2 linked regions of the Aquitalea magnusonii genome follow. The protein of the gene in region 1 interacts with the protein of each later gene in a pairwise test. Links are inferred from orthologs where the notes say so. Each region holds a gene or a part of one and is shown in the gene's direction. Other genes may lie near its edges.

Evidence for each region.
Region 2: the proteins of DLM_RS11650 (region 1) and grxD interact in binary tests that used the Escherichia coli proteins (3 or more experiments, as listed by UniProt). The link is inferred for Aquitalea magnusonii from one-to-one orthologs.

Annotation. Positions count from the first base shown.
Region 1 is NZ_AP018823.1:2,440,491-2,443,963, forward strand. Bases 283-3,267 are described here. They hold DLM_RS11650 (BolA family protein), read left to right. Parts: upstream 283-1,634; coding sequence 1,635-1,901; downstream 1,902-3,267. Other genes in these bases: DLM_RS11635 (SPFH domain-containing protein), read left to right, coding at 283-734; DLM_RS11640 (septation protein A), read left to right, coding at 803-1,336; DLM_RS11645 (YciI family protein), read left to right, coding at 1,336-1,638; DLM_RS11655 (peptidylprolyl isomerase), read left to right, coding at 1,920-2,708; DLM_RS11660 (peptidylprolyl isomerase), read left to right, coding at 2,743-3,267. In the rest of the region: more of DLM_RS11635, read left to right, coding at 1-282; more of DLM_RS11660, read left to right, coding at 3,268-3,473. UniProt on the Escherichia coli protein: Transcriptional regulator that plays an important role in general stress response. Has many effects on cell morphology, cell growth and cell division. Acts by regulating the transcription of many genes, including dacA (PBP-5), dacC (PBP-6), ampC and mreB.
Region 2 is NZ_AP018823.1:3,276,086-3,279,122, forward strand. Bases 1-2,781 are described here. They hold grxD (Grx4 family monothiol glutaredoxin), read left to right. Parts: upstream 1-1,125; coding sequence 1,126-1,437; downstream 1,438-2,781. Other genes in these bases: DLM_RS15605 (chloride channel protein), read left to right, coding at 1-1,031; DLM_RS15615 (EAL domain-containing protein), read left to right, coding at 1,600-2,445; upp (uracil phosphoribosyltransferase), read left to right, coding at 2,576-2,781. Also shown: more of upp, read left to right, coding at 2,782-3,037. UniProt on the Escherichia coli protein: Monothiol glutaredoxin involved in the biogenesis of iron-sulfur clusters.

The DNA of each region.
Region 1 (3,473 bases):
AGATCTGCATCACCCGCGACAATACCCAGCTAAAGGTGGACGGCATCCTGTATTTCCAGGTGACGGACCCGCAGCGCGCCTCCTATGGCACCAGCGACTACCTGCTGGCCATCACCCAACTGTCGCAAACCACCTTGCGCTCGGTGATTGGCAAGATGGAGCTGGACAAGACCTTCGAGGAACGTGATGAAATCAACCAGATCGTGGTGGCTTCGCTGGATGAAGCCGCCATCAACTGGGGCGTGAAGGTATTGCGCTATGAAATCAAGGACTTGGTTCCGCCGCAGGACATCCTGCATTCCATGCAGGCGCAAATTACCGCCGAGCGGGAAAAGCGCGCCCGTATTGCCCAGTCCGAAGGGGTGAAGATGGAGCAGATCAACCTGGCTACCGGCGCACGCGAAGCAGCCATCCAGAAATCGCAAGGCGAGATGCAAGCCACCATCAACAATTCCGAAGGCAACAAGCAGGCTGCCATCAACAAGGCACAGGGTGAGGCCGAGGCACTGCGCCTGGTGGCCGATGCCACGGCAGATGCCGTACGGCGGGTAGCCGAAGCGGTGAAGGTGGACGGCGGTATCGAAGCAGTCAACCTCAAGGTGGCAGAGCAGTATGTGGCCGCCTTTGCCCAACTGGCCAAGCAGAACAACACCGTCATCCTGCCGGCCAATGTGGCGGATGTCAGCTCGCTGGTGGCTACCGCGCTGAGCGTGGTCAAGCAAAGCAATCGTTAACACTTATGTCATGACGGCAGCCTTGTCCTGGCTTGTATAACAGGCAGGCTGCCCCCATAATCAGCCGCATGAAATTCTTATCCGACTTCCTTCCGGTAGCCCTGTTCTTCGGCAGTTACCTGATCACCCACGACATGTTTCTGGCCACCAAGGTTCTGGTGGCGGCAACCGTCCTGCTGTTTGCCTGGACCTGGCTCAAGCACCGCAAGGTGGACGCCATGCAATGGATCAACCTGATCCTCAGCGTGGTGCTGGGTGCGGCTACCGTGATATCGCACAACGATCTGTTCATCATCTGGAAATTCACCGTACTGTATTGGCTGATGGCCATTGCACTGCTGGTTAGCGACCTGATGGGCAAGAACGGCCTGAAACTGCTGATGGGCGCGCAGATCCAGCTACCACAACTCATCTGGCGCAAGCTGGCCTATGCCTGGTCGCTGTTCTTTACCTTCATGGGCGCACTCAATCTGTATGTAGCCTTCAATTTCAGTCGCGAAATCTGGCTGAGCTTCAAACTGTTTGGCAGTCTGGGCCTGATGGTGGTGTTCGTCATCGCACAAAGCCTGTTCCTGTCCAAATACATCGAGGAAAAGAAATAATGCTGTATATCATCAGCGGCCAGGATCACCCCGGCTCCCTGGAAAAGCGTCTTGCCGCCCGCCCGGAACACCTGGCCCGCCTGTCTGCCTTGCAGGAACAGGGCCGTCTGGTACTGGCAGGCCCCTGCCCGGCCATTGACAGCGTGGACCCTGGCAGTGCCGGCTTTACCGGCAGCCTGATCGTGGCCGAATTTGCCAGCCTGGAAGAAGCCCGCAACTGGGCCGATGCCGACCCTTATGTTGCTGCCGGCGTATACGCCGCGGTAGAAGTAAAACCCTTCCGCAAGGTATTCCCTGCATGAGCGATACCGTCGCGCTGCTGCAGGCTGCCCTGCAGGCCTTGACACCGGAACATCTGGAAATCCAGGACGACAGCGCCGCCCATGCCGGGCACGCCGGAGCCCGCTCCGGTGGCGGCCACTATGATGTGCTGATTGTCTCCAGCCGTTTTGCCGGTCTTAACAGTGTGGCACGCCATCGTCTGGTGTATGCCACATTGGGCGATCTGATGAAAACCAGGGTGCATGCGCTGGCCATTCGCGCACTGACACCAGAAGAACTTTGACCCAAGGAAGAATCGCCAATGAAAACTACCAAGATTGCTGCCCTGCTGCTGGCTGCCTCCATCAGCATTCCGGCCATGGCCGAATCCATTGCCATGGTTAATGGCAAGTCCATTGACAAGACTGATCTGGACAATGCGGTGGCTGTTGTCGTGCAAAACAGCAATGGCAATGTGCAGGATTCCCCCGCGCTGCGCCAGCAAGTAAAAGACACCCTGATCAACCGTGAAGTCATCCTGCAAGAAGCCCAGAGCCGCAAGCTGGACCAGCAGCCCGCCTTCATCAAGCGCATGGAAGAAGTCCGCCAGGACATGCTGCGCGAAGCGCTGTTTGCCGACCTGGTGAAAAACATGCAGATCAGCGATGCACAGCTGCAAGAACGCTACAACCAGACCCAAAGCAAGTTTGCCGGCACCAAGGACGTCCACGCACGCCAGATTACCGTGGCCAGCGAAGCCGATGCGCTCAAGATCATCGACAGCCTGAAAAAGGGTGCCAAGTTCGAAGACCTGGCCAAGAGCCGTTCGCTGGATCCGGCTGCCAAGCAAAATGGCGGCGACATGGGCTGGGGCAATCTGGCCCGCATGGAACCTCAACTGGCCGAGCTGCTGAAAGACCTGAAGAAAGGCCAGTACAGCAGCAAGCCGATGCAAACCCGCGTGGGCTGGATCGTATTCAAGGTAGATGATATCCGCGATGCCAAACTGCCGCCGCTGGCTGAAGTAAAACCGCAAATCGAGCGCCAACTGCAGGAAGAAGCCATTGCCAAGGCAGTGGAAGATCTGCGCAGCAAGGCGAAAATCCAGTAACACCACACCACAGTAACAACAGGAAACCAACATCATGCGCAAGACTTTGCTGGCAAGCGCCCTGCTGGCCGCTCTGAGCACCTCTGCCGTCTTTGCTGCCGGCCCGTCCGTCAATGGCACCGAAATCTCCCCCGCCCGCATCGACGCCGTGGTGCAGATGATGGCAGCCCAAGGCCAGGCAGCCGATGACAAGACCAAGGACATGGTCAAGGATCAACTGATCACCGCCGAAGTGCTGCGTCAGGAAGCCATCAAGAAAGGCATCGACAAGACTGCCGACTTCAAGGCCGAACTGCAGAACATGGAAGCCATGGCGCTGGCCAACCGTGTCATCAAGGACTTCCAGAAAGCCAACCCGGTAACGGACGAGCAACTGAAGGCTGAGTATGACAAGCTGGTGGCTACCGTGCCGGAAACCAAGCAATACCATGCCCGCCACATTCTGGTTGGCAGCGAAGCCGAAGCCAAGGCCGTGATCGAAGCCCTGCGCAAGGGCAAGGCTTTCGACCTGCTGGCCAAGGAAAAATCCAAGGATCCGGGCAGCAAGGGTAACGGTGGCGATCTGGGCTGGCAGGAAGCCGGCACCTTCGTACCGGAGTTCTCTGACGCCATGGCCAAGCTGAGCAAGGGCCAGGTTACTGCCAAACCGGTGAAAACCCAGTTTGGCTGGCACGTGATCAAGCTGGACGATGTCCGCACCGAGCGCAATGTGCCGTCGCTGGACGATGCCCGTCCGCAACTGACCCAGCGCATCATGGGCGCTCG
Region 2 (3,037 bases), 840 kb from region 1 along the record:
GCATGCATGCGCTGCGTGCGCGCATCCTGACCATGCGCGCTGCCGTGGGCAAGATGGTATTGACGCTGATCGGCGTGGGCTGTGGTTCCACCATGGGCTATGAAGGCCCCATCGTGCAGGTGGGGGCCGCCATCAAGTATTCGCTCAATCGCGAAGCCGCCTTGCGCCATGAAGGCGTGGCGCGCAGCTTTATCCTGGCCGGTGCCGCCGCCGGGGTGGCGGCGGCATTCAACACCCCGCTGGCCGGCATTGTGTTTGCCATCGAGGAAATGGGCCGCACCTTCGACCAGCGCGCCAGCTCCACCATCTTGCTGTCGGTCATCCTGGCCGGTATCACCGCCATTGCCGTACTGGGCGATTACAACTACTTCGGCGTGGTGTCGGTCGCGCTGGAGTTGCGCTCGGGCTGGATGGCCATTCCGGTATGCGGCATCGTCGGCGGCATCATCGGCGGGCTGACTTCGCGCGCCATTCTGGCCCTGGCCAGCCGCCTGCCCGGCCCGCTGCATGACTGGCGCAGCCATTACCCCATCCTGTTTGCCATTGCCTGTGGCTTGCTGCTGGCCGTCATCGGCATCGCCAGCGACGGCATCACCTTTGGCACCGGCTATTTCCGTGCCAAGGAAATCATTGAAGGTGGCGGTAGCAGCATGCAGGAATACGGCATTCTGAAGCTGCTGTCGCTGATCATCACCTATATCAGCGGCGCGCCGGGCGGCATGTTTGCCCCCTCGCTGGCCGTGGGGGCGGGCTTTGGCCTGAACATGTCGCTGCTGCTGCCGTTTTTGCCCCAGGCGGCCATGGTGCTGCTGGGCATGGTGGCGTTTTTCTCCGGCATGACGCGCGCACCGATGACCGGTTTTGTCATCGTGATGGAAATGACTTCCTCCTCCTCCACCATGATCATCCCGTTGATGGCCACCGCCCTGGTGGCCACCAATGTGTCGCGCTTCATGAACCGGCATGCCTTGTATGATGGCCAGGCAGAAATATTCCTGCGCCAGTTGCGCGCACGCAATCAGGCAAATTGACCGGCGCAACCGGCTTACGTACAATAACCTATCGATTCAGTCAAGTATTTAAGGGCCAGCCCGCCGCTGGCCCGTTCACAGCAAGGAATTCCTCATGGATACCCAGGAAATCATCAAGCAGACCGTTACTGAAAATCCGGTTGTGCTGTTCATGAAAGGTTCGGCCCAGTTTCCGCAGTGCGGCTTTTCTTCGCGCGCAGTGCAAATTCTGAAAGCCTGTGGCGTGGAAACCATCAAGACCGTCGACGTGCTGCAAGACCCGGAAATCCGCCAGGGCATCAAGGAATTCTCCAACTGGCCCACCATTCCGCAGCTGTACGTGAAGGGTGAGTTCATTGGCGGTTCGGACATCATGTACGAGATGTACCAGTCCGGCGAACTGCAACAGGTACTGGAAGGCCTGTAAGCAAACGCTTGGCACTGCGCATGCAAAACCCGGCCTGGCCGGGTTTTTTTATGACCAGGCGCGATATCAGCATATCCACCTGTAATCTGCTGTCTTACAATTGACCGTTACCAGATCAGACTGCGGCATGCAGCCCTTTCTTTTGCGGATTACAAAGACGACATGACCTCCTCCCAGACCGAAGGCTTTTTCGCTCCCCCGGATCATCCCGCCGTGCCGCTGACTGCGGACAACGGTACCGCCATGCCGATTGATGAAATCTGGAAGGCCCTGGTCAATGACCAGTTGGTGCCGTATTTCCAGCCTATCGTCAATATCCAGACCCGCCGCGTGATCGGGGCCGAGGCGCTGGCACGCTGGCGTCATCCTGCAATGGGCGTGCTCTCGCCGATTACCTTTGTGCCGGTGATGGAAGAACGCGGCATGATTCGCGAGCTGACCGAACTGATTCTGGAAAAGACGCTGTACGCCTGTCGCGACTGGCTGGATCAGGGCTTTGACCTGAAAGTGTCGATCAACCTGTCCGCCCAGTTGCTGGCAGACCCACAACTGGCTGGCCACCTGAGCCAGAAAGTGCGGATAGCTGGCCTTGATCCGGCTAGTTTGGCGCTGGAGTTTTCGGAAAATACCCTGCGTCAGCACTGGTCAGTGGCGGATATGCAACTGGCCACCTTGCGCCAGGCTGGCTTTGGCGTGCTGGTGGATGAGTTTGGCATTGGCGTGGGGCTGACCGACAAGCTGAAGGCCAGCCATTTCAGTGGCCTGAAAATCGACCGTGCCTTTGTACATGGTGCCGGCGACAACCAACACCTGCGTGCCATTCTTGACGAGGCGCTGGCACTGGGCAAAGCCGAGGGCCTGCAAACCATTGGCATGGGGGTGGAAGATGCCGCTGATCTGTCGGTACTGAGCGAGCTGGGCTGCGAGGCGGTACAAGGCTATATCTGCTCGGCGCCATTGCCCGCCACAGGGTTAATTCCGTGGATTTCCCAGTGGGAAAAGCGGTAGAATACCGCCCCATACCTCATTCACAGACCGGCCGCGGCAACAAGGCCGGTTTCGCATATCCGAAACAAGCTGCCATTGCGGTCCACAAGACCGGCATCGGCAGCTTTTTCGCAAGGTTGGGAACAAGAAAATGAATATCCACGTAGTCAACCATCCGCTGGTGCAACATAAACTGGGTCTGCTGCGCGAAGGCGACATCAGCACCATGAAATTCCGCCAGCTCACCCAGGAACTGGCACGCCTGCTGGCTTATGAAGCCACCCGCGACTTCGAACTGGAAGCCACCACCATCGATGGCTGGTGCGGCAAGATCGACGTGCAACAAATCAAGGGCAAGAAAGTCACTGTCGTCCCCATCCTGCGCGCCGGCATCGGCATGCTGGACGGAGTGCTTGACCTGGTTCCTTCGGCCAAGATCAGCGTGGTGGGCCTGGCCCGCAACGAAGAAACGCTGGAGCCGGTGTCCTACTTCGAAAAATTCGTCGACAGCCTGGACGAGCGCATTGCCATCATCATCGACCCGATGCTGGCAACCGGCGGCTCCATGGTGGCCACCATCGAACTGCTCAAACGCAAAGGCTGCAAGCAGATC